Regions from separate parts of the Staphylococcus debuckii genome, predicted to be linked through region 3. Evidence: predicted binding sites of a transcription regulator. Region 3 holds the regulator's gene; each other region holds the start of a gene.

What was found. The regulator LexA, encoded in region 3, represses DNA repair genes until DNA is damaged. The targets are predictions, from matches to a motif close to CGAACATATGTTCG.
Region 1: the regulator LexA is predicted to act here: its motif matches at 1,672-1,685, upstream of CNQ82_RS09485 (YolD-like family protein).
Region 2: the regulator LexA is predicted to act here: its motif matches at 8,802-8,815, upstream of uvrB (excinuclease ABC subunit UvrB).

The regions. Positions count from the first base shown of each region.
Region 1 is NZ_CP033460.1:1,971,760-1,982,399, reverse strand. Features, by position in the region: partial or broken gene CNQ82_RS09490 (hypothetical protein) at 1-1,196, shown strand, start outside; gene CNQ82_RS09485 (YolD-like family protein) at 1,239-1,649, opposite strand; gene CNQ82_RS09480 (hypothetical protein) at 1,945-2,364, shown strand; gene arsC (arsenate reductase (thioredoxin)) at 2,361-2,762, opposite strand; gene arsB (arsenite efflux transporter membrane subunit ArsB) at 2,780-4,072, opposite strand; gene CNQ82_RS09465 (ArsR/SmtB family transcription factor) at 4,072-4,386, opposite strand; gene CNQ82_RS09460 (hypothetical protein) at 4,591-4,791, shown strand; gene CNQ82_RS09455 (ArsR/SmtB family transcription factor) at 4,824-5,144, shown strand; gene CNQ82_RS09450 (permease) at 5,234-6,118, shown strand; gene CNQ82_RS13165 (alcohol dehydrogenase) at 6,132-6,260, shown strand; gene pglS (6-phosphogluconolactonase) at 6,650-7,684, shown strand; gene CNQ82_RS09440 (SLC13 family permease) at 8,059-9,621, shown strand; gene CNQ82_RS09435 (glycosyl hydrolase family 28-related protein) at 9,708-10,640, opposite strand, start outside.
Region 2 is NZ_CP033460.1:834,016-844,655, reverse strand. Features, by position in the region: gene CNQ82_RS03745 (tetratricopeptide repeat protein) at 1-1,186, opposite strand, end outside; gene CNQ82_RS03740 (acyltransferase) at 1,207-1,689, opposite strand; gene lgt (prolipoprotein diacylglyceryl transferase) at 1,704-2,531, opposite strand; gene hprK (HPr(Ser) kinase/phosphatase) at 2,531-3,469, opposite strand; gene uvrA (excinuclease ABC subunit UvrA) at 3,708-6,551, opposite strand; gene uvrB (excinuclease ABC subunit UvrB) at 6,559-8,541, opposite strand; gene CNQ82_RS03715 (CsbA family protein) at 8,901-9,146, opposite strand; gene CNQ82_RS03710 (YfbR-like 5'-deoxynucleotidase) at 9,153-9,794, opposite strand; gene CNQ82_RS03705 (COG3942 and LysM peptidoglycan-binding domain-containing protein) at 10,005-10,640, opposite strand, start outside.
Region 3 is NZ_CP033460.1:1,430,067-1,440,706, forward strand. Features, by position in the region: gene rpmG (50S ribosomal protein L33) at 214-363, opposite strand; gene rpsN (30S ribosomal protein S14) at 622-891, shown strand; gene guaC (GMP reductase) at 1,081-2,058, shown strand; gene CNQ82_RS06735 (CAP domain-containing protein) at 2,081-3,100, shown strand; gene lexA (transcriptional repressor LexA) at 3,273-3,896, opposite strand; gene sosA (DNA damage-induced cell division inhibitor SosA) at 4,040-4,273, shown strand; gene CNQ82_RS06750 (DUF896 domain-containing protein) at 4,394-4,651, shown strand; gene tkt (transketolase) at 4,857-6,845, shown strand; gene CNQ82_RS06760 (YneF family protein) at 7,034-7,264, shown strand; gene CNQ82_RS06765 (CcdC family protein) at 7,500-7,967, shown strand; gene sbcD (exonuclease subunit SbcD) at 8,266-9,393, shown strand; gene sbcC (exonuclease subunit SbcC) at 9,390-10,640, shown strand, end outside.

The sequences.
Region 1 (10,640 bases), 540 kb from region 3:
ACAACCCCCCGGTAAATTATGATTATTGGATTTTACCTGGAAGATATAAAAGACATACAAAAGAATATCACGAAAAACTAGAAAAATTTTTAGAAAAATTTGCTACTAATGCAAATATTAATGATGGATTGTTTGATCAAAATAATATAAATGGATACAAATATAAAAAATATATATTTACTCCACATATTGAAATTACTCATGAGAACACTTTGAATTTATTTTTTTTAACCTTAACTATATTTAACAATGGTACATTTGTTATAGAAATCATTGAAGACTTAGAGAGTATAAACTTTGGAAGCGACTTGTATAGTACTTTCTCATGTGTAAAAGATAAGATATATCCTCTAATTAATCAAGAAAAAAATAATAGATAAAGACAGTATCAATTGTATGGTAATAGACATTGTAAAAATATTAGAGATGTTTCTAGGCAAATTAATAGAATTATAAAAAATAATAGTAAGGATATTTTTGAATACAAAGTATCTAAAAAGATGGGTTTTGAAGTTTATTATTTAGCTAATGAAAATGAATTTACTGATGATCCTTTCTATGAGGACGTGAAGATTCAAGAGTGGTTAGTAAATGCGCCTATTTTTTCATTTGAAGGAAAAAGTAAACATTTTAGGCAAGATGGTTATAGCGATAATTATATAAATTTCTTGAATAAAGCATCTGTTTTTGTAGTTTGGATGGATGAGCAAGAAGGAGATGTTTTAGAACAATGTTCTCAAATGGCACTTTATTTCAATAGTTCTGCTAATTTCTTTTTCTTAGAAACTATGTTAAATGAATTACAATTGTATGGGTATCAACAATATAATTTAAATGGAAAAAAAAGAAGCCCTATATTTTAGACAATGGATACTAAATTTCAAGAGATCTATTGCAATTATTTATAGAACAAAGCTTTTACCTAGTTTATATTTATATTTGTATCTAAAAAATAATAATGATTTTAAATCTCCTCAATATATTGAAGAATTAAACAAAGAAGAATTATCACTAATTGAATTGGAACAGTCATATAAGGAAGAAGAAATAAGCGAAAAATTAAATAAACTTTTGTTAATAATAAGTCTTTTATCAATTTTCCAAGTAGTAGAAATTTTTTCAGTGATAAAAATAATATATTTAATATCAGTATTATACTTATAATGATTTTGCTAGAAGTATTTCGAAAAAGGTAATTATAAAAACACTATTTAAACTTTTTAAAAGTTTAAATAGTGTTAAGTGATACTACAAACGTTAGCATTATTTAAATTATATATATTATTGTTAGTATCAGAAAAGGAAAATGTATTACCAATTTCATCCTTTTTTAAAATTTTTCCCGTATATTTTGAAATGTTACCGTCTTCCCAATATGTGATTGTACATAACTCATCTTTTCTAATTTTCATTTGAAAAATCTGGTCTAAATTATCTAATGAATCATATGTTAGCAACGGTTTTTCAACATTATCTTGATTCTTTATAATTTGCTCTAAAATTTCAAACTGTTGTGGGAGAGTCGCAAAAGCTTGCCATTTGATTTTTCCGCGCCCTTGAGGAATTCTAGGGTTTAAATATTCTCTTGGGATTTTTCTATAATCAGTTTCATATTTATATTTGTCAGGAGCGTTTGGATTAGGAATCATAAAATCACCTCACCACAATTATAGAACATACGTTCTGCTCCGGCAAGGATTATATAAATTTTTTAAGGTGATTAATTAATTCAAAATAAGTTATTTCCTAGATGGAAAGGTTGAGTGAGATTATCGAGTTTATAAACAATAAAGAAATTTTAAATATACTTTTGGGAGCTTTTATAACAATATTGACTGGAACTGTAATGTTTGTAATACAAAGTACTATGAAATATTTATTAAAAGAAGAGGAAATTTGTATATCTACTTTAAACATGTTCCTAGTATAATAACGTCTAAACCAATGTGTAAATCAAAAGAAGCAGAGAATTTATATAGAATTCAAGTTCCTTTATGGATAGAAATTCATAATACTAAAGAAATAAAGCAAATAATAAGAGATTTCAATATTGTGGCTTATTATAAAAATAAAAAAGTAGATGATTTTATACAAATAAATGAATACACAATCAATAAAATTCCATTAGCTAATAATGGGTCATACTCTTTTATAATCGATTCAAATGAAATAAAAACTTACGAGTTGTTTTTTTATTTAGATACAAATAAGAAAATTGATATGTTAAATGTAAGGTGTTTTGATGGACATGATAAAACAAAAATATATACATTAAAAAATTTTGATGAGGACATGAAGTCAGGCACTCAAGATTTAGATAGTAAATGGAGAAGGTTAAATAATTCAAAGAAACACTCGAATTAAACGAATGTTTCTTTGAATTGTTTTATTCGATTTTTGATTTCATCTCTAACACGTTGGAATTCTGACCACTCTTTACCTGCTGGATCATCAAAACCCCAGTGTTCTTTTTTGATGCTTGGAGGTAATATAGGACAATTATCATCTGCGTCACTACATAATGTTACGACCAAATCTGACTGCTCTAAGATATCACTATCAATCAAATCTGATGTATGGTTTGAGATATCAATATCCACTTCTTTCATAGCTTCAATTGCTTTAGGATTAACGCCATGTGTTTCAATCCCTGCAGAATATACACGCCAGTCTTCACCTAATATTTGCTTTCCCCAGCCTTCAGCCATTTGGCTACGACAAGAGTTGCCAGTACATATAAAATAAATTGTTTTCTTATCCATAATTAAAGCCTCTTTTCTTAAAATATAATTAGTGTAAGGTATAAACCTAAGAGTGTTATAAATAATACTGGAATAGTGATGATAATACCAGTTTTAAAGTATGTTCCCCATGAAATTTTCACACCCTTTTGAGTTAAAACATGTAGCCACAATAATGTTGCTAAAGAACCTATTGGCGTAATTTTAGGTCCTAAATCAGAACCTATGACATTCGCATAAACCATACCTTCTTTAATAGTTCCAACTACATTTGATTGTCCGATAGCAATAGCATCTATTAAAACTGTAGGCATATTATTCATAATTGATGATAAAAAGGCCGATATAAAGCCCATGCCCATGATACTGCCAAACAATCCATGAATTGAAATATTAGATAATACGTCGGCTAAAATTGTTGTGATACCTACATTTTTTAAACCAAATACAACTAAGTACATACCAATAGAAAATACAACAATATTCCATGGCGCACCTTTAATGACTTGTTTCGTATGTACTGCTCTAGACTTACGCGCTAATAATACGAATATTAAGGCAATGATACCAGCAATGATTGATACAGGTATTTGTATAAACTCACTAACAAGATATCCCACGAGTAGTATTGCTAATACAATCCATGAAATTTTAAATAGTTTTGGATCTTTAATTGCGTCTTTAGGCATCGTAAGATTTTCTGTATCGAACGTTTTAGGTATAGATTTTCTGAAATATAGCCATAAAACAAGAACACTGGCAATCAGAGAGAATATATTAGGAATAATCATTCGACTAAAATATTCAATAAATCCAATATCGAAGTAATCTGCAGAAACGATATTAACTAAGTTACTTACAATTAAAGGTAGTGATGTAGTATCGGCAATAAAACCACTGGCAATAATAAAAGGAAAAATCACTTTTTTATTAAATCCTAGATTTCTTACCATCGCTAATACAATGGGCGTTAAGATTAAAGCTGCACCATCATTTGCGAAAAATGCTGCTACAATTGCCCCTAATATCATGATAAAAACAAACATTTTTAATCCATTACCGTTTGAAGCCTTGACCATATGTATCGCAGACCATTCAAAAAATCCAATTTCATCTAATATTAATGAAATAAGAATAACAGCTACAAATGTTAAGGTAGCATTCCAAACAATACCTGTTACTTCTAATACATCGGAAAAACTTACGACTCCCGTAATGATAGCAACGACAGCTCCAATTAAAGCTGTAATACCAATATCTAATCCCTTAGGTTGCCATATCACAAAGGTTAAAGTTAAAAGAAAAATCACAATTGCTAAAGCTGTCATCATCAACATTCACCTGATTTCACATTTTTACATATACAGCGTTGATCAGAAGTATTAACGATAGTTAAATTTTTATTGACGTCATCTAAAATAGCATGATTAAGTTGATACATGTGTTTGTTACCGTCTTTTCTTGTAGTAACTATATTGTTTTCTACTAACGACTTCATATGATGACTTAGAGTTGGTTGTGAGAATTGAAAATGTTCTAGTAAGTCACAGGCACATAATTCACCACAAGATAGTAAATCTAGTATTTCTAATCTGCTTGAATCTGATAAAACTTTTAATATTGCTGATAAATCTTTATAAGACATAAATATACCTCCTATCCATAACATAGATTAACATCTATATAGCTTTGTGTCTATGTAGTTTTTCGACTAATTTTAGTATTAGATTAGAGTGCGTCGTAAATAACTAGTTTTATTATCTTGCAAAAGTTAAAAAAATAATTTATAGTTAATACATCAAAAAAAGTTGATGTATTGTTTTAGTATTTTATAAAGGAGTTCTATTTTATGAGAGTAAATCATGCAAGTACACTATCTGTTGATTATTTTGTTAGTTATTTGAACCTAATCATGACATCAAGAGAAGTCACTTTAAAAGAAGCTATAATATATATGAAGAAAGAGTTTTTTAAAGGTGAGACTGATATGTATGGTAAAATGACAGAAACTCATTTTAATTTAGCAATACAAGAACTTAAACAAAAATAGAGGTATGTAAATATAAGAGAGGTGAACTTTCAATGGAAGTTATTAAATCTAGCCCTAATAGAACCGAGGAAGAACAATTAGAATTTTATGAACAGATGTTTAATGCGCTCGCTGACAAAATTAGACTTAAAATTCTACATTCAATACGTCAAAGCGATTCAAATACTTTATGTGTTTGTGATTTAGAAGAATTATTAGCGTTAAAACAATCTAAACTCTCCTATCATTTAAAAAAATTAGTAGATGCTAATATACTTATTGCTGAAAAGCATGGCACATGGAATTATTATAAAATTAATGAGCAACAAATACAGGTGGTTTTAAATGAAGATACTTGCTGTAAGATACTTTAAGTATCTTCTTTTTAACATAGAGTTAATCAACTTTTTTTGATTAATATATCAAAAAAAGTTGATTAAATAAATTCGGAGGCGTTATACTAATGATAGATTCAATTATGGAATTTATAAAAACATTTCTAATGCTATTTTTTGAATTATTAATACTGTTCATAATCGTAAGTTTTATTGTAAGTTTAATTCAACAAGTAGTTTCGGAAGATAAAATCAAAAACATGTTAAGTAAGCATAACCAAGGAATTAATTATTTTTTAGGCATGGTATTTGGTGCGATTACTCCCTTTTGTTCCTGTTCAACTATTCCAATACTCGCAGGATTATTAAATTCTAAAGTCCCTTTTGGTCCTTCTATGAGTTTTTTAATTGCTTCACCATTGATGAATCCATTAATGATGTTTATGTTATGGGCTTTATTAGGTTGGAAAGTTGCAATAGTTTATTTTGTTGTACTAGCAATATTTAGTATCTTAACAGGTTTTGTATTTTCAAAAATGAATTTAGCTGAAACCTATAAAGGCGTAAATGTTAAAGGCGATGGATTTTTTGCCAATAAAGAAGGATCTCGTTTTAAACAAGCATTAAATGATGCGTGGGCATTTTTATATCCAATGCTTCCTTACCTATTTATTGGTGTGTTTATTGGTGCCTTTATATATGGGTTCGTACCCGAAACATTTATTACTAAATATGCAAGTGGAGATGGTGTTTTACCCGTATTCATTTCTTCTATTATAGGAATTCCTATGTATATTAGACCCGAAACAATGTTACCTATAGCTGAAGCGTTAGTATCAAAAGGAATGTCTTTAGGAACAGTTGTTGCGTTGATCATTGGTGGCGCTGGTGCAAGTATTCCAGAAGTTGTATTGCTATCTAAGCTATTCAAGAAAAAATTTGTAATATCATTTATTATCGCAATTTTAGTTGTAGCTATTGCTACTGGCTTAATTGTTAATTCAATTATTTAAGGAGGTGAATTAAATGGGAATCAAAGATGTGTTGAATAAATTAAAACCCAAAGACCAAGAATGTTGCTCTGTAGAAATTGAAGAAAGTAAAGATGTTAAAGAAGAGAAGGATGAGAAAAAAGAAAATAATAAATGTTGCTAAGCTAGAAAAGATACCGTTTTTTAATCGGTGTCTTTTTAAATTTGACATATAATATATGTTTATTATGTTAGATTTATTGTTAATATTATATTTATATTAATTTAGTACATATAATGAATGGGGCCCATTTCACCATCCCTCTTCCTTGAGGGATGTTTGTTTCTAATTGGCTGCGTGGGATTTTTCGATAATCTGTTTCCGATTGTGAGTCCTTCAAAGATATCACCTGCTTGTGGTTCAAGTTGATAATTTTATTATACGAACATTTGTTCGCATTTGCAAGTTTAATTCTTAAATTTTTTTGAGCTGAGAATGGAGAGAAAAAACTGAAGTATTATCTTTTTTAGCGGGAATATCTTACAATGAATATTAATAAAGGAGGGTAAAAAATGACAAAATCAGGTTACATTGGATCTTATACGAAAAAAGAAGGTAAGGGGATTTACCGTTTCGTATTGGATGAATCGAAAGCTGCAATTGAAAAAGTAGAAACAGGATTTGAAATTGAAGCTTCGACATACTTAACAAGGAAAAATCAATTCTTATATGCGATTACTAAAGAAGGCGAACGCTGCGGTATTGCTAGTTTCCGCATTGAAAATGATGGCGAACTAGTATTGCTGAATAAATGTTTAGATTCTGTTGAAGGAACAGGATGTTATATTTCTGTATCTGATGATGGAGAATATTTATTTGAAGCGGTGTACGGAGCAGGCATTATTCGTTTATATGAGTTGGATTCTGCAACAGGTGAAGTAGTCAGCTTAATAGAGGAATTGAAACATAACTATAAAACAGGACCACATGAGAGACAAGATCATCCACATGTACACTATGCACATCAAACGCCTGATAAAAAGTTTGTAGCTGCTTGTGATTTAGGGACAGATCGTATTGTAAGTTATTCCTTTAATGAAAATGGATATGATGTCGCAGCCATTTCAGAGTTTGAAGCAGGTTTTGGTCCGCGTCATATTGAATTTCATAAAAATGGCAAATTCGCATATGTGGTGCATGAATTAGCCAACAAAGTCAGCGTGACTCAATATGTGAATGGTCATTTTGAAGAAATTGCTAATTATTCTACATTGCCTGGAGATTTCAAAGATGAAAGTAAGTTAGCAGGAGTCCGTTTATCACATGATCAACGCTATTTATATATCAGTAATCGTGGTCATGATAGTATTGCAGTTTTTGCAGTCAATGAAAAAGGTGATGAACTGGAGTTTGTAGAAATTGTACCAAGTGGTGATGAATTCCCGCGTGATTTCAACATCACAGAAGATGATAACTACTTAGTGTGTGCACACCAAGAAGGCGAGTATAAAGTTACTGTTTTCGAACGTCATCAAGAAAGCGGCAAACTGAGTTTAACAGATGGCCAACACCATGCAGCAGAAGGTGTTTGTGTTATTTTCGATTAATATAGAGGAACCGGGACACATTAAATGTCTCGGTTCTTTCTTATTAGATGTAGTATATTCGGCCAATTGCTCTGACAGAGGTTAATCTAAAAAGAGAACTTCAAAATATTAGAGACAGCAGTCTTTACTTCATGTTTCACTCCGCTTCTCACTACCTATCCAACATTACTTTTCACTCCCGAAACTCCTGCCCTCATCAATAATAAATATAAGTTATCAAAATACATAACCTAAAATTATGTATTCGTTTTCACGAAAATGTCTAAATATCCAGAAAATTATGATAAACTTAATAAAACAATAGCATATCTAAGCAATAGATATATTTATTTTATTTAAATAGATACACAGCTATTGAAAGAGGGGGGATTGTTATGCTGAAACAACATAACAGCAATTTTTTCATGACAGGCAGTCTGACATTCTTTTCCAATAAGAAGAAAAATAAGCCTTATAATTTAGGACAATTGATTGGGCTTATATTGGGACCTGTTTTATTTGCTTTAATTTTATTATTTGTACATCCAGAAGGTTTAGGTTACAAAGGGGTATTTGTGATGGCGAGTACAGCATGGATTGCTGTATGGTGGATAACCGAAGCTATACCTATACCAGCGACCAGCTTAATGCCGCTAGTACTGATGCCGATTGGACATGTTATGGATCCGGCTCAAGTTACTTCAGAATATGGCAATGATATTATCTTCTTATTCTTAGGAGGATTTATCTTAGCAATAGCAATGGAAAGATGGAACTTACATACACGGGTAGCTTTAATTATTATTAATAGTATTGGAACAAGTACAGGTAAAATATTACTTGGGTTTATGTTAGCAACAGGCGGTTTATCTATGTTCGTATCCAATACAGCAGCAGTAATGATTATGATTCCTATTGGTTTAGCAATCATTGCAGAAGCTAAAAAATTAAATGAGAAAGAACATCATGAGAAAAGTTTATCGAAATTTGAACAATCCTTAGTGTTGGCAATCGGATATGCTGGTACTATAGGCGGTATGGGAACGTTAATCGGGACACCGCCATTGATTATTTTAAAAGGACAGTATCATGCAGCTTTCGGACATGAAATTAGTTTCGCTAAATGGATGATTATCGGTGTGCCGACAGTCATTGTTCTATTATTTTTAACATGGTTATATTTGCGCTATGTGGCATTTAAACAAGAGTTAAAATATTTGCCTGGCGGAGATGCACTTATTAAAACGAAGTTGAAAGAATTAGGAAAGGTCTCATATGAAGAGAAAGTTGTATTCACTGTCTTTACTATAGCCAGTATTCTGTGGATTATCCGCGAATTTGTCTTAAAGCAGTGGGGGCCGACATCTTTAGTTCAAGATGGAACGATTGCAATGTTCGTGTCAATTCTGCTCTTCATTATTCCAGCTAAAAATACTAAAAAATATAAAAGAATTATTGATTGGGAAGTTGCTAAAGAGTTGCCTTGGGGCGTTTTAATTCTCTTCGGAGGCGGTTTAGCACTTGCAAAAGGTATCTCGGAAAGTGGTTTAGCTAAATGGTTAGGCCAGCAATTAGTAGCTTTAAATGGCGTTAGTCCGCTTCTCATCGTTATTGTTATTACGATGTTTGTTCTATTCTTAACTGAGGTGACTTCTAATACTGCGACAGCCACTATGATTCTGCCAATCTTAGCAACACTCTCAGTAGCAATCGGCGTACATCCATTGTTATTAATGGTGCCAGCAGCTATGGCTTCTAACTGTGCATACATGATGCCGGTTGGTACACCGCCGAACGCTATCGTATTTGGTACAGGTTTGATTTCTATTAAGAAGATGGCTAGTGTCGGGTTCTGGGTCAATATGATCAGTGCGATACTCATTATCTTAGTCGTTTACTTCTTAATGCCATTTGCCTTAGGTATCGATATCAGCGAACCGTTAAAACTAGTTAAATAAACAATGAAATGAAGGGATTGAGACGTAGTTAGATGTTTCAATCCCTTTTCTGCTTGGCCCCATACTATATATCCCAACTCTATTACTCACTTTAATACTAATATTTCGTTTGAAACATTTTTAAGTTTGACATGTTTGGATGATAGTGAAGGTTGCTGCACTATGAGTTGATCGATATCTTCTAAATGTAAGTGCTGGTGCGTTTCATTAAAAACATTATCTGCAACGATGACATCTTGATGTTGAATATTTTTATAATTGCGGATGTGGACAGCATCTTTTTTCATATTACCGTCGAAGCGGTTGTTAATGATATTCACGTGCGTTCCGCTTTGTGGACCGGTAATCCAACCTGATTGGATGTCAGCGGTATTTTTATCATCTTTAGTTCCGAGAAAACGAATACCGCCTGCGCAATCAATAAAGTGATTATCCATGATATAGACATCTTTAGCTTTAAGCGGAGTTAATGCATAATCTCCGGTTTGGTAAAAAGTATTTTTAAAAATAGAAAGATGTTCATAATATTGGTTATGACGTGTCGCGTGTGAACCGATAGCACGATTCCAACTGTTAAAGCTCGGTGTCTCGGAAGGACCGAAATAACATTCGGAAATAGAGACGTTTTTAGTAATAGTGCCATCGCGCGTACCGAATTTCGGGAAGGCGCCTGGAACTTGGATATCTAATTGGATGGCTTCTGAAAAACTGCGATCGCCCTTAATATCTAAAAAGCCTTCAAAGTTGCAACGTGTAATCATTAATCCGTCTACACCACAGGCATCGATGCCATGGCCGCCGACTACGTCTTTAATTGTGACATTATACAATACAATATCTTTTGCGTGCCCGATACACATCGCTGTATTGTTATCTGGAATACGTGAACCGTTCATATCGAAAGTTCCACCGATAATGCGTAAGTGTCCATTCCCACGATAACCATGATATTGACCGTAACGATAGCCGTTTTTCAACAAAGTATCTTTGCCGTGACGTTGCAGCACTGCTGCTTCATT
Region 2 (10,640 bases), 600 kb from region 3:
GGTGAATAAAATCTAACTTTACCAATTTCAATCCTTTAATGAGATAAGTGAGGTACAGCTTTTCATATTCATCCATCGTTTCTAATACTGCCCAAACTTCCTCCGTAATCAGCAGTTCTTTTCCTTTAACTTGATTTAATAGAAAGATACCGTAAATACGGGCATGGTTATCTTCACTCGTTAATAAAGGCAAAATATTAGATTGGAAGAAATTATCATTTTCAGAAATCACCCAAGGAGGATAACCGGGACTGCTCTTAGTTATTTCTTGCAGCTTATTCCAAAAGTAAATACTCTGTTCTTTATTTCCTAGGAAATAATAGTTATAACTTAAAGCGTGAAAGAGCTGTATAGAAATAAATTTCCCTTTCTTGTATAAAGGGAAGAGCAGTTTCTGAGAAGCTTCATATTTTTTTAAATAACTAAGGACAATACCTAATTTAAAGGTTTCATCTTCATTCATAGGCACGACTTTAGATAATAATTGCAGATAACTAGGGTAAGCTTTATTTTTCGTATTATAGAGCAACAATGTATAGTGGCATAATGCATGAACGTCAGTTTGATTTTCTTTTAAGAGCTGTTTCAACATCGTTCGCGCTTGATCGTAATCACCTAAATACAAATAACTCATAGCTAAGAGATTGCGAATGCTGTGATGTGCGCGAATCTTCATATCTTGTCTCAACACATAATCTCTGGCATCTTCTAATCTGCCTTGTGAAAAAAGATGCTGGAAAATCATTTGAACCGCAAAGGCTTGGCTTTCCTTTTCTAATTTATCCAAATCATCATAAACCACTTCAAACATTTCTTCTAATTCAGAACGATAATCTTCATCTTCCGCTTCTAATACATAATTCATTCCAAAGCAAAAGGCTTTATTTGGATCGTTCAATGTGATGTAAAGCTGGCTTAATTGGAAAAACGCATCTGCCAGATGCTCTCCTTTAGCTATATAATCATAATAACGCTCTGCCACGTTGCTGCCTTGGCCTATTTCTTTCAATGCTTGGGTATAATCAACGAGCAATTCAAAGTCAGAAGGTGACAATTCAAGGGCTTTTTGATAATACTCTGCTGCTTTATGATAATCTTTTTGTTTCATTTTAGATTCTGCAATTCTTTTGAAAAAAGCAGCATCTCTTTGCATCGGTATGACATTTTTATGTTGATTTTGTGCCATGGATTGTCCCTCCTTTCTAACTATAAACGTATTTGCATAGGATTTCCGAATGCTAATGCATTATCCGGAATATCTTTACTCACAACTGTACCTGCACCTACACGCACATTATTTCCTATAGTTACACCAGCCAAGATAGTTGAGTTAGCGCCTATCAAAGTATTATTGCCGATTACAACTTCTCCAATACGATATTCTGAAACTAGAAACTCGTGTGTCAATATTGTTGTATTATAGCCTATTACGCAATTTTCACCAATCTGAATTAATTCTGGATATAATACATCCGGCATAACTTTATAAGCGAACGCTGTTTTCTTACCGATTTTCATGCCTAAACAAGCACGATATACCCATAGTTTTAAAGACAACACTGGGATAAACCGCGCAATTTCAATTAACAATGTTTGTCTGAACACTTTAGAAAAGTTGATTATTTTATACATGCGCCATAAAGGGTTAGTATGAGGAAAATGATTAACAATCTTTTTATACTGTCTCAAGTCATCACTCTTTTCTATTTAGGCCAAGGTAATGCCTTAGTATCTTTGTATTGTGGAGGTTGAAACTTAATACGGCGATAAATAATCATGCCGATACTAATAACTATCAAGAGAATGGATACGAGTTGCGCTACACGGATGTTGCTTGTCAACATTAAGCTGTCTGTACGTAAACCTTCTACAAAGAATCTTCCGATAGAATACCAGATTAAGTAAACAAAGAATGTTTCTCCAATACGTAAATGCTTGCGTAAAAATAACAATAGTGCAAATCCAATTACATCCCAAATTGACTCATATAGAAATGTAGGTTGGTAATATTTACCATCAATGTGCATATTATTAATAATAAATTCAGGGATATGCATATTTTCTAAAAAGGCTTTAGACACTGGCCCGCCATGTGCTTCGTGGTTCATAAAGTTGCCCCAGCGTCCAATGCCTTGCGCTAAAATAATACTTGGCGCAATAATATCTCCGATTTGCAAAGGATGGTGATTATTACGTTTACAAATAATTACCCCGGTAATAAATCCACCTATCAAACCACCATGAATTGCAATGCCTCCATGCCAAATCATCGGAATTTCAGCTGGATTGGCCGCATAATAAGGCCATTGAAAAATAACAAAGTAAATTCGCGCTGAAATAAATCCAAAGATGGCACTCCAAAAGATAATATCTATTAAAGCGTCTTTATGTAATCCTATTCTTTTAGCACCCTCTTGTGCAATAAAGTAACCTAATAAAATACCGGCTGCGATAATGATTCCGTACCAGCGCACTTCTACCGGACCTAGGTGAAAGGCTATAGGATCAATGTAAGCCAAATTCGACATCATCACTCGTTCTCCTCTTTATGTTCATTTTTGCGTAGAATTTCAGCATTTAATCGCTCATTAAACTCTTCAGCTGTATTAATTCCCATTATATTCAAGCGGTAATTCATCGCCGCAACTTCAATAATAACAGCCACGTTTCTGCCTGGCCGTACAGGAATCGTTTTTTTCGTGATTTCAGTTTCTAGAATACGCAATGTCTCCTCATTTAAACCGACACGGTCATAGAGTTTATCTTTATCCCAATTTTCCAAATTGATATTCAAACCGATTTTTTTCTCGGTTAAAATAGAACCTGCGCCGAATAAAGTCATTACATTAATAATTCCTAACCCGCGAATTTCTAATAAATGTTCGATTAGTTTTGGCGGTTTACCAATTAATTCATCTTTCGTGATTTCACGAATTTCCACATTATCATCTGCTACTAGACGGTGACCGCGTTTAACGAGTTCTAAAGCAGTTTCACTTTTACCAATACCAGAATCTCCTGTAATAAGCACGCCCACACCATAAACATCGACAAGTACGCCGTGCAATGATGTCGTCTTAGCCAATTCATGCTCTAAATAGGTTGTCAGACGGCTCATTAAGCTGGTTGTAGGATCTTTAGAAGTAAGCAATGGTGTACCTAGTTCTTTTGCTGCAGTCACTAGTTCTTCAGGAGGCTCAATATCACGGGTTACTATAATTGCCGGTGTATCTGGACGACATAATTTACGTAATCTGCCGTGACGTTCTTTATCAGGAAGCAGATTATAAAAAGAAAGCTCAGTAGTGCCTAATAATTGAATACGATCTGATGCATAATGAGAGAAATAACCTGCCATTTCTAAACCTGGTCGAGAAATATCTGTATTATGTATTGGACGATCCAATCCCTCTTCACCTGCAACGAGTTGCAACTTGAATTTATTAACTAACGCTCTTGCAGTTAACATAATTTCACCTCAATCCTCAATTTCCTTTATTTCTTCTTATCTCTATCATATCAAAAAAGATTGTGTTTAAGTTATTGGTTTAACGATTATTACTTGATACATTCTATCATTTTTTGACAATGTTCAAAAATTTATTCACTTTCCTTGTTGGAAAATATTTTATGTATAAGAAAAAGAGCGGAAAGATGAAATAATAATACTTCAAATTATTTCGTCTTTCCGCTCCGATAGTATTTTCTTATTTTGTTGCTTCAGCTTTATCCCGCTCTAAAACTTTTTTCAAATATTTGCCTGTATAAGAATCCGGCGTTTCTGCAATTTCTTCCGGCGTGCCGGTCGCAACTATTGTACCGCCGCCATCGCCGCCTTCAGGTCCTAAATCAATGATATAGTCCGCTGTCTTAATGACGTCTAAGTTATGTTCAATAATAACTACAGTGTCGCCGTTTTCTACAATACGATTCAACACTTTCAATAAACGGCTGATATCATCAACATGCAAACCTGTTGTCGGCTCATCTAATATATAAATAGAACGTCCAGTAGAACGTTTGTGCAGTTCAGATGCAAGTTTGACACGTTGTGCTTCACCGCCAGATAAAGTCGTTGCTGGCTGTCCTAATTTAACATAGCCCAAACCAACATCTACTAAAGTTTGTAATTTACGTTTGATTTTAGGTATATTTTCAAAGAAATGAGTCGCTTCTTCTGCAGTCATATCTAATACATCTGCAATGTTTTTACCTTTGTATGTGACTTCTAAAGTTTCGCGGTTGTAACGTTTACCTCCGCATACTTCACAAGGTACATAGACATCAGGCAAAAAGTGCATTTCTATTTTAATAATACCGTCACCTTTACAAGCTTCGCAACGGCCGCCTTTAACATTAAAGCTGAAACGTCCTTTTTGATACCCGCGAATCTTCGCTTCATTCGTTTGTGCAAATACATCGCGAATATCATCGAATACACCTGTGTAAGTAGCTGGATTTGAACGTGGTGTTCTACCAATTGGAGATTGGTCAATATCAATCACTTTATCCAATTGATCGATACCTTCAATTTCATCTACTTTGCCAGGTCTTACTTTAGATTTATTGATTTTTTGCGCAAGTGTTTTATACAGCACTTCATTTACTAAAGAACTTTTCCCTGAGCCCGATACTCCTGTAACGACAGTCATAGTAGAGAGCGGAAAATCGACATTGACATCTTTCAAGTTATTGCTATTAGCGCCTCTGACTTTCAATCTGCGCTCTGTAGCTGGACATCTGTATTCTGGTACTTCAATACGTTTCTTGCCGCTCAAATATTGACCAGTTAAGGATTTCTTGTTACGCATCACTTGTTTTGGAGTACCGCTAGCCACAATTTCGCCACCATGTTCTCCGGCACCTGGCCCTACGTCTACTAGGTAATCCGCTTCTCTCATCGTATCATCATCGTGTTCAACTACAATGAGTGTATTACCTAAATCGCGCATTTCTTTCAACGTTTCAATTAAACGATCATTATCACGTTGATGCAGACCAATAGACGGCTCATCCAACACATAGAGTACACCTGACAATCTGGAACCGATTTGAGTAGCTAAGCGAATTCGTTGTGCCTCACCACCAGAAAGTGTGCCTGAGGAACGATTCAACGTTAAATAATCCAACCCGACATTATTTAAGAAATACAATCTGGAAATGATTTCTTTCAAAATTAAATCTGCAATTTTTCGATCTTGCTCTGACAAATCGATGTTTTCAAAGAAATCTAAAGCCTCTTTAATTGAATACTCTACTACTTCTCCAATATTCAAACCTGCCACATAAACAGATAACGCTTCTTTACTTAAACGTTTTCCATGACAAGTTTCACAAGGGAGCTCAGTCATATATTTACGCATCACTTCGCGTACATATTCAGAAGGCGATTCATGAAAGCGTCTTTCAATATTTGGAATAACACCTTCAAACGGCATAGTACGTGTACGTTTTTGTCCATTTCGCGATTCAAAAGTAAATTTAATTTCTTTATCTTTTGAACCATGTAAGATGATATTCTTTTGACGATCAGTCAACTTTTTGAAAGGTTTGTCCATATTAATTTTATACACTTCGCATACGCGTTTTAAAAGTGTTGGATAAAAATCTGAACTCTTAGGTTCCCAAGGTACAATAGCACCTTCTGCTAATGATTTATTCGGATCAGGCACAATTAAATCAACATCTGCTGTTAATTTTTGACCTAAACCATCACAATCAGGACAAGCACCGAATGGACTGTTGAAACTAAACATACGGGGTTCTAGTTCACCGATACTGAATCCGCAAATTGGACAAGCATGATTTTCAGAGAACTTCAATTCGTCTCCATCAATAATATCAACAGTTAAGTTACCATCTGCGAGTTCTAAAGCTGTTTCAATTGAGTCAGCTAGTCTGCCCTCAATTCCATCCTTAACTACTAAGCGATCGACAACTACTTCTATCGTATGGTTTTTATTTTTGTCTAACTCCGGCACATCATTAATATCTAATATTTCACCATCTACACGTACACGCACGTAACCTTTTTTACTGATATCTTGTAATAGCTTTTCATGTGAACCTTTACGGTGGTTAACCACCGGAGCCATTAATTGAATTTTAGTGCGTTCTTCTAATTCTAATGTACGGTCTACCATTTGTTGAACCGTTTGTGATTCTATTTCAATTCCATGTTCAGGACAATATGCTTTTCCTACTCTTGCATACAGCAAACGAATATAATCATATATTTCTGTTACAGTTGCTACTGTTGAACGTGGGTTTTTACTGGTAGTTTTTTGATCAATTGAAATTGCTGGCGACAATCCTTCAATTGTATCTACATCTGGTTTATCCATTTGTCCCAAGAATTGACGCGCATATGCACTTAGCGATTCGACATAACGGCGCTGCCCTTCAGCATAGATGGTATCGAACGCTAAGGAAGACTTACCAGAACCTGATAAGCCTGTCATCACAATCAATTTATTCTTCGGTAACTCTACATCTACATTTTTTAAGTTGTGCGCTCTGGCACCTTTTACAACTATGGATGGTTCTTTCATCTAGATATCACCCTTCTGCCTTTAATTCAAATAACATATCTCTTAATTCTGTTGCTCTTTCGAAGTCTAAATCTTTCGCTGCTTTTTTCATTTCTTTTTCTATATTGGCAATTGTTTTTTCTCGTTCTTTTTTCGTTAATTTTTTAGGAACTACTTTTTGTTCTTTTTCATTTTCTTCATCTGTCTCTACTGTTGCGCTGATAACATCATGAATTTTCTTATGAATCGTTTGCGGCGTAATACCATGTTCTTCATTATATTCATTTTGAATCTTACGACGACGTTCTGTTTCATCTATTGCATATTGCATAGAGTCCGTCACTTTATCAGCGTACATAATTACTTCACCATGTTCATTACGGGCAGCACGGCCAATAGTTTGTACGAGTGAACGTTCAGAGCGTAAAAAACCTTCTTTATCAGCGTCTAAAATTACTACAAGAGAAACCTCTGGTATATCGATACCCTCTCTTAACAAGTTGATACCTACGACCGCATCATAAGTTCCCATACGCAAGTCTCTTATGATTTCGATACGCTCTAAAGTTTTAATTTCAGAATGCAGATAGTTTACTTTAATACCCGCTTCTTTAAGATATGTCGTTAAGTCCTCACTCATTTTCTTCGTCAATGTAGTGATTAATACACGTTCATTTTTTTCTACTCTATCTTGAATTTCACTTAATAAATCATCAATTTGATTTTTAGTAGGTCTGACTTCAATTTTAGGGTCTAACAAGCCAGTAGGTCGAATAATTTGTTCAGTCATTTTATCTGTATGTTCTAATTCATAAGGTCCAGGTGTAGCTGAAACATAAACCAATTGTTTGGTTTTTTCTTCAAATTCTTCGAAAGTTAAAGGTCTGTTATCGATTGCACTCGGCAAACGGAAACCATGGTCAACTAACACTTGTTTACGTGCTCTGTCTCCGTTATACATTCCTCTGATTTGCGGTAAAGTTACATGAGACTCATCAATCATTACCAACCAATCATCACCGAAGTAATCAAGTAACGTGTATGGTGTGGAACCGATTGGGCGTAAAGTTAGATGAACAGAATAGTTTTCAATTCCTGAACAAAAGCCCATTTCTCTCATCATTTCCAAATCATAATTGGTTCTTTGTTCCAGTCTTTGAGCTTCTAATAATTTATTTTCAGAACGTAATTCTTTTAGACGTTCTTCTAGTTCTTTTTCAATTCTTTCAATCGCTAATTTCAGCTTTTCATCACGTGTGACATAGTGAGATGCTGGGAAAATTGAGAAGTGTTCACGTTGTCTTAATACTTCTCCAGTTAAGTAATTCACTTCGCTGATACGATCAATTTCATCTCCGAAAAATTCTACACGGATACATATTTCTTCACGTGAAGCTGGGAAGACTTCAACTACATCTCCGCGAACTCTGAAGGTACCACGTTTAAAATCAATATCATTTCTGGTATATTGAATGTCCACTAAGTCTCTCAAAAACTGACTGCGGTCCATCTCCATGCCTTCTCTGATGTTTACTACTAAGTCACTATATTCTTCCGGATTCCCTAACCCAAAAATACAGCTGACGCTAGCAACAATAATTACATCATCACGTTCAAATAAAGAACTTGTTGCGGAATGTCGTAATTGGTCGATTTCGTCATTGATCGTTGCATCCTTTTCAATAAATGTATCAGTTGAAGGGACATAAGCTTCTGGTTGATAATAATCATAAAAGCTGACGAAATATTCTACTCTATTTTCTGGAAACAGCTCTTTAAATTCATTGTATAATTGACCGGCAAGTGTCTTGTTATGTGCGATAACAAGTGTCGGTTTACCTACTTCTTTAATCACATTGCTCATTGTAAAAGTTTTACCTGTCCCTGTCGCACCTAACAATGTTTGATGACGTTTGCCCGCTTTAATACCCTCTGTAAGCTCTTTAATCGCTGTAGGCTGGTCACCTTGAGGTTCATAACCAGAGACAATTTTAAATGGATGGTGTTCCATGCAATTAACAATCTCCTTTTATTTATATTCACATAATCATATTCAATCTTTATATCAATGTACTAAAACACAAATCGGCTGAGACATCCTCATTGCCTCAACCTCCTACTCAGACGAGCAGACATTGTTATCTCTTCAGTCCGCACTGTCCGTTTGTACATTTAATTCAACCCTATTTGCTAATCTATATATTCTCATTTTGGCTTTATCTCAAACTTTTTGTATCATAAACTATTTTAACAGATTCATCCGAAAAAATACAAACATCTGTTCGTAAGGTAAAAAGTTTTTTTAAGACGAAAAAAGCACTTGCCTCAAAAGTGACAAGTACTGAAATATATTATCTTATATCATTCTTTTTAACGATCTTCATCTTCGTGCTGTTTGTGGAGATTCAATTGATCAACAATCACAAATCCCGCTAACAACGATACTACATCTATAAAAATAATCCATTCATTATGGAAGAATCCTTTATAAATTGAACCGCCAATCAGCGTTAATGTTACAATTGCACCTACCCATTTATTTTTAGTAATTACGCTGAATAATACAACTAAAACACAAGGGAAAAACGAAGCACAAAGATACCAAACGAGAACCATAAGTTGTCACCCATCTCTTTTATTTAAAATCGACATTGTTAATTCTCGCAATTCCGATCGTGGAATGAAGTTTTCTGTCAACATTTCCGGAATTACATTATCGATAAAGTCTTGTACCGATACTAAATGATCAAACTGCATAATTGTTTCTAAAGACATCTCATAAATTTCGAAGAACAAATCATCCGGATTTCTCTTTTGTATTTCACCAAATGTTTCATAAAGCAAATCGATTTTATCAGCTACCGCCAATATTTGTCCCTCTAAAGAATCATCTTTACCTTCTTGCAGCCTTTCTCTATAAACATCTTGGTATTCAGGAGGAAACTCTTCCCTGATAAAGTTATCGACCATTTCCTCTTCAACTTGTGAGAACAACACTTTTAAATCACGGCTTGCATATTTTACAGGTGTCTTGATGTCGCCTGTAAATACTTCTGCAAAGTCATGATTCAAAGCCTTTTCATATAAATTTTTCCAGTTAATTTCATTACCGTGCGCTTCCTCTACTGTACCTAAGTATTGAGCAATCTTAGTAACTTTGAAAGAATGCGCAGCTACATTATGTTCAAAATATTTAAATTTTCCAGGCAAGCGTATTAGCTTTTCTAGATCTGATAGTCTTTTAAAATATTGATGTACACCCATATCCAGCTCACCCCTTGTCTATTTAATGAGTTATTATACTCGAAAAGTTGACATTCTTGCAAGAACTTTGAAAATACAATTTGACTTTTTTACATTCGTTTGTCTTTTACCCTTTCAAGCTAGATTCAATATCACTTTTTTTAAATAAAAGAGCACTATCCTCAAAATTTGAGAACAGTGCTGTCTTATATTATCGCGATATGAAATTGATTAATGAATAAAGTTATATGAAGCTGCTTGTCCAGCTGAAAGTGTACGTGAAGTAACGACACCTGGTCCATAACCATAGTTCATTTCAGAAACGCGAACTGAACCATCACCATTTACGCCTTCTACGTATGCTACATGGCCATATGCACCTGCTGAAGATTGCATAATAGCACCCGCTGATGGTGTATTATTTACTGTACGTCCTGAAGCCGCTGCTGCACTTGCCCAGTTATTCGCATTACCCCATAATGAGCCAGCTTTACCGCCTGCACGATCAAATACATAATAAGTACATTGACCTGCAGTATAGTAGTTAGCACCTGAATAGTTTGAATATGATGCTTGTGTTGCTGCTGGTGCACTATAAGATGTTGTGTTTGTATTATATGAAGTATAGTCTGAGTTTGTAGTAGGCGCACTATAGTATGAATGTGCAGCTTGAGCAGGCGCTGTATATTCGCTGCTGCTGTCATTAGAATAGTAAGTTGTCGGAGCTGCCTCTTTATGTTCTACTGTTCTGTAGCCTGAATGTGTCGGTTGTTCTGTTTGTTGTTGTTCTTCGTTGTAAGATTGTTTCTCAACTTCTTTAACCGCTTTGCCAGAATATAGTGCTTGTAAATGTGCTGCACCCTTATC
Region 3 (10,640 bases):
ATTTATAAAAAATTCAGAAAATAGAGGAAATTTAGCGTTAAATGCTTAAACTAGAGGGATAAAGAGGAGGGGGATGTAGACAAAAATACGTTAAAGGTGTATATTGAATATCCGTAAAAAATAAAAAGTGAACTTATACGTTATGATTAACGGTAAGTTCACTATCGTCGTTTCGTCGTTATCATCTTTAAAAGATAACTCGGTTTCATTAGATTATTTAGTTTCGCGGTGTAATGTATATTTTTTTAATCTTGGACAATATTTCATTAATTCAATACGTTCAGGATTGTTACGTTTGTTTTTAGTAGTAATATAATTACGGTCGCCGCATTCTGTGCAAGCTAAAGTTACGTTTACGCGCAATGTAGACACCCTTTCTATTAAGTTATTAGCAATACTTACGCACTTAAATTTACCATATTCATGCATAACGTGCAAGATGAGGTTTCAATAATGGCGCATAAGCTCAATGTATTCTATTCTATATAAAAACTTCCAATTAGTAAACAACTTTGCTTGAAAAAATGAGCAAAATGTATTGATAAAGTCGAAATTTGTGTTATGATATAAATCGTAATAATTACGATTATAAACAATTATAGAAGAAAGGTAGGAACTTTAATGGCCAAAAAATCAAAAGTTGTTAAAGAACAAAAACGAGAAGAACTCGTTGCTAAATATTATGCAAAACGTCAAGAATTGAAAGCTAAAGGTGATTACGAAGCATTACAAAAATTGCCAAGAGATTCATCACCAACACGCTTAACTCGTAGATGTAAAGTTACTGGCAGACCTCGTGGCGTAATGAGAAAATTCGAAATGTCACGTATTGCTTTCAGAGAACATGCGCATAAAGGACAAATTCCAGGCGTTAAAAAAGCAAGCTGGTAAGCCGTCTAACATAAAACGAGTAGCTTTAAGTTGAGTACACACACTTCAAAATCGAAGTGTGTTCTTTTTTTGTTCAAAATTAACCAAAAAAAAGTAAATTTAAGTTGGTAAATTAGGCGCTAAGATAGTATGATATACATTGGATATTTTGGAAAAATAAATAAAGTGTATGGGTAAGGTGTTTTTTATATGAAGATATTTGATTACGAAGATGTTCAATTAATTCCAAATAAATGTATTGTAAAGAGTCGTTCAGAATGTGATACAAGTGTACAATTCGGTCCAAGAAGATTCAAATTACCAGTTGTGCCAGCAAATATGCAAACAGTTATGAATGAAAAATTAGCTGAGTGGTTTGCTGAGAACGATTATTTCTACATTATGCATCGTTTTGATGAAGAAGCAAGAATTCCATTTATTAAAAAAATGCAAGACAAAGGTTTGTTCGCCTCTATTTCAGTAGGCGTTAAAGATAAAGAATATGATTTCGTTAAAGAGATAGCTGAAGAAGGTTTAAAACCTGAATACATTACAATAGATATAGCACACGGTCACTCAGAACAAGTGATTAATATGATTCGTCAAATTAAATCTTATTTACCAGAAACATTTGTTATTGCAGGTAACGTAGGTACGCCAGAAGGTGTCAGAGAACTTGAAAATGCTGGCGCTGATGCTACAAAAGTAGGTATCGGTCCTGGACGTGTATGTATTACTAAAATTAAAACAGGTTTCGGTACAGGTGGTTGGCAATTAGCTGCGATTAATCACTGCAGCAAAGCAGCACGCAAACCAATTATTGCTGATGGCGGAATCAGAACACATGGTGATATTGCTAAATCTATTCGTTTCGGTGCTTCAATGGTTATGGTCGGATCATTATTTGCAGCACACGAAGAATCACCTGGAGAAACAGTTGAATTAGATGGCAAACTTTATAAAGAGTATTTCGGAAGCGCCTCTGAATTCCAAAAAGGCGAACATAAAAATGTTGAAGGTAAAAAGATGTTTGTAGAACATAAAGGAACATTAGCTGATACGTTGACTGAAATGCAACAAGACTTACAAAGTTCAATTTCATACGCAGGTGGAAAAGATTTAGGTTCATTAAGAAAAGTAGATTATGTGATTGTAAGAAATTCTATTTTTAACGGTGATAGAGACTAAGCTTTTGCACTGATAGGCGGAGGTGCCCAAAATTAGAAGATATTTTGCTCTGATAACAGTTTTCTTACTCGTGGCTTTATGTGTGCCTATTAAAGAGACATCTTGGATGTTAGATTTGCAAGAGCACGCAAGAGGTAAGATCCAAGCTTTGGCTGCCAGAGAAAACGTGACTAAGGAAGCATTAAAGGTTCCTGATAAGCAAGACTTTGCAATTAGAAATATACAAATGAACATGGATAAGGCACAAGTTGAAAAACAATTAGGCAAGCCCAAAAGAGTAACTGCTAACGAATATGGCTTGCAGTGGTATACGTATCATAATCAATATCACTCATTTATTATGGTCAGCTATATTGATAATAAAGTGAATGCAATTTATACGAATCAAAATATAATTTCATCTAAATCCAAGATTAAGTATGGTACACCGCAAGAGACTGTCAGATCGAGAATGGGCAAACCTCTGAGTAGTATCACTAAAGGAAATTATCGTTTTGAACTCAACAATGATGAATATGATGTATTTGATAAAGATAATATTTATACTACTGTATTCTATGATCAACATGAAAATAACCAAGTGACAGGCTTAATGCAAGTAAGTAATAAAATGGAGAATCGGTTGTCCCGGCAATACGGCGCACCGTCTTCATCACTTGAAAAAGGATTCGAATTACAGGATTTCGATTTGGTAAACGCACAGCGTGTCCAAAAAGGCAAATCTGTATTGAATTATAGCCAACCATTATCAGATACTGGACGTAAACATAGTGAAGATATGGCAGAACATCATTTCTTTGATCATAACAACCTTAAAGGCGAGTCACCGTTCGACAGAATGAAAAAAGACGGTATCGATTATCAAAATGCTGGTGAAAACTTAGCTTATGGGCAACAAAGCAGTATTTTTGCGCATGAAGGCCTAATGAATTCAGAAGGACATAGAAAGAATATCTTACAAACTAATTTTAAAAATTTAGGCGTAGGTGTAAGTTTCAACGAAGAAAGACAACCATTCTGGACAGAAGATTATACAAGTTAAAAAGGAAGAGGGCCGACGAAATAACACGGATTAATTTCGTCGGCTCTTTCTGATTCTATCTAGATATATATACTGCCAGTTCATAAAACAGGTGCTGAGACATTAATTTGTCCCAGCACCTGTTTTAGCTTATACGTGTTAAGAAGAGATAATATGCAAACAGAAAGGCGAATTAGAGTTCTCTGAACAAACCTACTACTTTACCTAAAACCGTTACTTGCTCTAAGTAGATAGGATCCATGGTACTATTTTCTGGTTGCAAGCGGTAACGGTGTTTTTCTTTATAAAAACGTTTAACTGTTGCCTCATCATCTTCAGTCATAGCTACAATGATATCTCCATTTTCAGCAATTGTCTGGCTGCGTACAATCACTTTATCTCCATCAAGTATACCAGCTTCAATCATACTGTCTCCCACAACATTCAAGATGAAAATATCACTATTATGTGTAGAAGTAAGATGTTCTGGAAGAGGGAAATATTCTTCGATATTTTCTACTGCAGTAATAGGAACACCTGCAGTAACTTTCCCGATAACTGGAACATGGATTGTTCCTTCCATTTCAGCAGATTCTTCAAGTTGATCGCTTACTATTTCAATTGCTCTCGGTTTAGTAGGGTCACGTCGGATATAACCTTTACTCTCTAATCTCGATAAGTGCCCATGTACTGTCGAGCTAGAAGCTAATCCTACCGCTTCACCAATTTCTCTGACGCTTGGCGGATACCCTTTTGTGTGGACTACGGTTTTAATATATTCATAAATTTCGCTTTGACGTTTCGTTAGTTCTGTCATATTAAAGCACATCCTCTTCTTGTTTGTTCTTATTATAGCATGCGAACAAAACATTTACAAACATTTGTTCGTAAAAGTGTTGACAGCGAACAATCGTTCTGATATCTTGTTAATACAAACAAATGTTCTGGGAGTGTTGAAAAATGATTAAGAAATACCAATCAACTTTTTTAGTATATTCAGCAGTATTATTGACTTCTTTTGTATTGTTTTCAGCTTTTATTGTAAGTGCTAATCAAACTGCGAATAAAGAACAAGTGTACGAAATGACGGATCATACTATATCCGCTAAAGCAGAACAAAAAGCCGAACAAGAAGGTTATGTTAAAAGCGAAGGCGAACAAGAAAGTAAACCTGTGATTGCTGTGGCGCATTAAAAATACGATTAATTCCATTCTAGGTGTATAATTATTGAGAATAGGGAACTGTACAATAACAAGTTTCCTTTATTTTTATTACTGCCAATCTTTTTGGTATCATTAATAATTATCAGAGCAATGGAGGGATTTAAAGTGTCTGAAGAACATAAAGAAACGATTAAGAGAATCAATGAATTATCTAAAAAGAAAAAAACAGAGGGCTTAACTAAAGAAGAAGCAAAAGAAAGAGCAGAACTTCATCAGAAATACCTTGGTACTTTCCGTGAAGGCTTCAAACAACAACTTGAGAATACGAAAGTTTTAGATCCAGAAGGCAATGATGTAACTCCTGACAAATTGAAACAAGTCCAACGTGATCAAAATAAAAGAAGCTAAATTTTTCTTGCAAAAAAAATGACTTTGAATATAGATAAAAAACCGCCTTATTACAGTGATGAGGTGGCTTTTTTTAGCATAAAATTTAAAAATAAATAAATTTATAATAATTGTTAGCGGTTTCATAAGAACAAAGAATGTAAAACTGATAATAGATAATGTATAATGGCATAAAATGATGCTGTATAGAAAGGAAGTTTTATTGATGTTCGACAAAAAAGATGAACTTGCAGTTAATACGATAAGAGCTTTAAGTATCGATGCAGTAGAAAAAGCGAATTCTGGTCATCCAGGATTGCCTATGGGCGCTGCGCCAATGGCATATACGCTTTGGACACGCCATTTGAATTTCAACCCTAATTCAAATGAATACTTTAATAGAGATAGATTTATTTTATCTGCAGGACATGGTTCTGCGTTGCTTTATAGCTTACTTCATGTTTCTGGAAGTTTAGAATTAGAAGAACTGAAACAATTCAGACAGTGGGATTCTAAAACTCCAGGTCACCCTGAATTCAGACACACTCAAGGTGTAGAAGTAACTACTGGTCCGCTTGGACAAGGTTTTGCTATGTCTGTGGGAATGGCAATGGCTGAAAATCACTTAGCGGGTAAATTCAATAAACCGGATGCTGAAGTAGTAGACCATTACACTTACGTGTTAGCTTCTGATGGTGACTTAATGGAAGGTATTTCTCATGAAGCCGCTTCATTAGCAGGTCATTTGCAATTGGATAAATTGATTGCACTTTACGATTCAAATGATATTTCACTAGACGGTGACTTGGACAAAGCATTTTCTGAAAATATCAAAGAACGTTTTGAAGCATATGGCTGGAACCACATCTTAGTTAAAGATGGTAATGATTTAGAAGAAATCAATAATGCTATTGAAGAAGCTAAGAAACAAAAAGGTCCTACTATGATCGAAGTGAAAACAGTTATTGGTTACGGTTCACCTAATAAATCAGGTACGCATGGCGTACACGGTGCACCATTAGGCGATGACGAACGTACATTGACATTAGAAAACTATCACTTAAATCCTGAAAAACGCTTCTATGTGCCAGATGAAGTATATGATATCTTCAATGACACAATGTTAAAACGTGCCGATGAAAATGAAGCAGCTTGGAAAAAATTAGTAGATAAATACTCTGATGAATATCCTGAACTTGCTGCAGAATTCAAAAAAGCTATTAATGGCGAATTGCCAGAAGACTACAAAGAATATTTGCCGGAATTTGAAGTAGGCAGCGAAAGTGCTACACGTGCTGACTCAGGTGAAGTCATTCAAGCATTGAGTAAACATGTTCCTTCATTCTTCGGTGGATCAGCTGACTTAGCAGGTTCAAACAAATCAAATGTTAAAGAAGCAGTAGACTATGACCGTAATACTCCAGAAGGTAAAAACATTTGGTTTGGTGTACGTGAGTTTGCAATGGGAGCTGCTGTAAATGGTATGGCTGCACATGGCGGTTTAAATCCATATGGCGCTACATTCTTCGTTTTCAGTGACTACTTGAAACCAGCGTTAAGATTATCAGCAATCATGGGCTTGAATTCAACATTTATCTTCACACACGATTCAATCGCTGTAGGTGAAGATGGCCCTACTCATGAACCGATTGAACAATTAGCGGCCTTACGTTCATTACCGAATATGAATGTAATTCGTCCAGCTGACGGTAACGAAACACGTGTTGCTTGGGAAGTTGCATTAGAAACTGAAAATACACCAACTTCATTAGTATTAACACGTCAAAACTTGCCTGTTTTAGATGTACCGAAAGACACAGTTGAAGAAGGTGTACGTAAAGGTGCATATGTAGTTTACGAATCAGATACTGAACCTGAATATCTATTGCTTGCTACTGGTTCTGAAGTGAGCTTAGCAGTTGAAGCAGCAAAATCATTTGCTGAAAGCGGCAAAGGTATTCGCGTCGTATCAATGCCTAACTGGCACGCATTTGAACAACAATCTAAAGAATATAAAGATGAAATTCTTCCACCATCAATTACTAAACGCTTAGCTGTAGAAATGGGCGCAACACTAGGTTGGCATAAATATGTCGGCTTAGAAGGCGAAGTATTAGGTATCGATAGATTCGGTGCAAGTGCTCCAGGCGGCTTAGTCGTTGAAAAATATGGTTTCACAAAAGAAAATGTTCTTAAGTTATTGAACAATCTATAATAAATGCAATACAATGTAAGTAAGAGAGAGCTATTCCATACTTGAAATGCTGTATAATACAGTTATAATTTCAAAGGGCTAGGAATAGCTCTTATTTTGTGAATTCAATGTGAGAGTGTAATAGAACAACTTGAAATGAATTTATAAGTTTAGTAAAATGCAAAAGGATAAAGAAAGTGGGTGAGACAATGGCAACTTGGTTAGCAATTCTTTTAATTGTTGCTGCACTTATCATCGGTTTAGTTGGTGGATTCTTCTTAGCAAGAAAATACATGATGGATTATCTTAAAAAGAACCCTCCTATTAATGAAGAAATGTTACGTATGATGATGATGCAAATGGGTCAAAAACCATCTCAAAAGAAAATCAATCAAATGATGACGATGATGAACAAAAATATGGATCAAAAAATGAAATAATCTCTAATAAAAAAAGAAACTTTGCTCAAAGAAGAGTATCGTTTCTTTTTTTGCTTTTAAAAAGTTTTCATTCTCTCAAAAGAGTAAAGGTAGAAAGCTTTTTTATATAAAAATAGATGTGCAGACTGGAATTATCTGGGAAAAAATGAACTTTTTCTATGGAAATTTTCAGTTGCAGTGATATACTATACAATGATTTAAATTAAATACTTAACCATGTAAAGAAGGTGTCATTGTGTTATATCTTGTATTTTCTATCGGTATAGCATTCATAATGGGCGCTGTTGTAATAGTCGTCAGAATGAAAGCGCAACAATTTCCTGTTAATGAAAAGAAACTGATTTTACCGCCTATATTTATGTCCACAGGGGCATTAATGTTCGTCGTTCCTTACTTTAGATTAAATGGTATGGAAATTATTGAAGCAATTATCATGGGTGTACTATTCTCAACAGTTCTGATCTGGACATCTCGTTTCGAAGTAAAAGGTTCAGAGATTTATATGAAACGTTCGAAAGCATTTCCGATTATTTTAATATCATTACTCGTTATCAGAACGTTTATTAAAGTAATTGTCAGCAATCAGATTGATCCTGGGCAACTTGCTGGAATGTTCTTCTTACTTGCATTTTGCATGATTTTACCATGGCGAATTGCTATGTTGATGAAATATAAAAAGTTAAAAAGAAAACTTATAAGTTAATAGAAAGTTTAGGAAGCGGGACGACGAAATAATTTTAATCAAATATTATTTCCGTCCCGCTCAATTTTGTTATAAAGGGTATAATACTAAAAGAATACAAAGAAAAGTTGATTTATTTGAAACTAAAACATGTAGTTAGTTTAATCGGACTCATTGTAGCCGGCTTAGCATTAACATTTTCTTTTTTCCAAAAGTTATACTAAATATATCGAATAATTTAATAGACATAAGAGATGCCGCTTATTTTCGATGAGAAGATAAGCGGTTTATTATATAATAAGAAACATGAGGTGATCTTGTGAAAGTCATACATACAGCTGACTGGCATCTAGGGAAAATATTAAACGGCCAGTCATTCTTAGAAGACCAAAAATATATCTTAGAACAATTTATTGTTGCAATGAAAGAAGAAAAGCCTGATTTAATCGTTATTGCAGGGGACTTATACGATACGAGTTATCCAAGCAAAGAGGCGATACAATTACTTGAATCAACGATTGGTGAATTAAATTTAAAGTTGCAAATTCCAATTATTATGATCAGCGGCAATCATGATGGTAAAGAACGTTTGAATTACGGCGCTTCTTGGTTCGAGCATTCAAAACTCTATATACGTACCAAACTAGACACAATGCATCAACCTATTTCATTTGAAAATGTAGACTTCTATACGTTGCCATTTGCGACGTTAAGTGAAATACAGCACTATTTTCCAGATGAAAAGTTAAAATCCTATGATGAAGCGGTAGAGTGTTGTTTAAAACGTATCAGCAGAGAATTAGATAAGGATAAGCAGAATGTATTAATTGCCCATATGACCGTAGCTGGCGGAATCAGAAGTGAATCAGAGCGACCATTAACAATTGGTACAGTCGAACAAGTGCCCGAAAAATATATGGAACATTTTGACACTGTCATGCTGGGACACTTACATCATCCTTTTAGTATTCAATCGAATTACGTCTTTTATAGCGGTTCACTTTTACAGTATTCTTTTTCAGAAGCCAATCAGCCGAAAGGTTATCGCCGTGTAGTGTTAGAGGCACCACATGAAGTGAAAAGTACCTTTGTAGCAATGCGGCCATTACGAGAACTTGAGGTTATAGAAGCAACTTATGAAGATGTTATTCAAGATCGAATAGATGTTAAAAACAGAGATAACTATTTTCATTTCAAATTAAGCGAAATGTCACATATTACAGATCCTATAATGAATATTAAGCAATTGTATAAAAATGTTTTGGCATTGACCAACCACTCACAAACATTTGAACATCAATTTACAGAACGAGAGATTAAAAAGTTACCTGACCAAACCATTATCGGAACTTTTTATGAAGAAATGACGCATAAAGAGTTGTCGGAATTGCAACAGAAAAAAGTATCACAATTATTGAATGAAATTATGAGAGGTGACCAAACATGAAACCTTTAAAGCTTCATTTACAAAATGTCGGTCCTTTCATGGATGAAACTATAGATTTTACTCAATTGCATAATAATGAGCTTTTTTTAATCAGCGGAAAGACAGGTTCAGGTAAGTCTATGTTGTTTGATGCCATTGTATTTGCGTTATATGGAAAAGCTTCTACAGCGTCCAGAAAAGAAGGTGCATTGAGAAGTCACTTTGCTGATGGAAAATCTCCGATGGAAGTGGAACTTATTTTTCAATTAAAAGATAAGCAATTCAAGGTGATTAGACAGGGCGCTTTCGTCAAAGAAGGCAATAAAAACCAAACAAATCCCAATTTAGCAGTGTATGAATTAGAAAATGGCAGTTATGCACTTAGAGAAAGTAAAGTGAACGATGGGAATAATTATATACAAGAGTTATTAGGTGTAAATATAGAACAATTCAGACAGTTATTCATTTTGCCGCAAGGAGAATTTAAAAAGTTTCTATTTTCTAGGAGTTCTTCAAAACAAGAAATTCTTAGAACTTTATTCAATACGAATCGTTTTGAAGCATTACAACAACGATTAGTAAATCAAAATAAAGAAGAAAAGAAAAAGATTGAAATGAGACACCAACAGATTGAACAATTATGGAATAAAGTAGAAGATTTCGGTAATGAAAAATTGCAAGAATATAAAACACTTCCAAGTATACAAACTGAAAAAATATTAAATACCATTCCTGAATTTGAACGAATTGGGAATGAAATTTATCAACAATTGGAAAATGAAAAAATTCAACAAGATAAGCTCAAACAAAAAGCGGAGAAATCTTATAGAGAAGCCGAAGAATTGAGTCAGAAAATTACAGAGCAAAATGACTTAACAACTCAACTGGAAACACTTGAAAAGCAAGCTTCTGAAATTAAAATACTTGAAGCTCAACTGAAGAAAATTAGAGAAGTACGTCCGCTTCACCAGATTATAGAAAATATTTCTACTCAAACTACAAAATTAAATGAATTAAATGATAAGTTTGAGAAAATTGAAGCTAACATTCAACAATACCAGTCTCAGTTGCAAACGATTACAACACAACAAGAAAAATTAGCGAAAACTCAAAATGATATCGAATCCCAACGAATGTTTGTGAATGAAACGCAGTACTTTTATCAAAATCATCAACAGTACCAAAACGCATATCGTAATCAAGCACAAGTACAAGAAGAGTATGAGCAATCACAGCAAGATTTAAAGCAAAATGAGCAGTTATTAAAG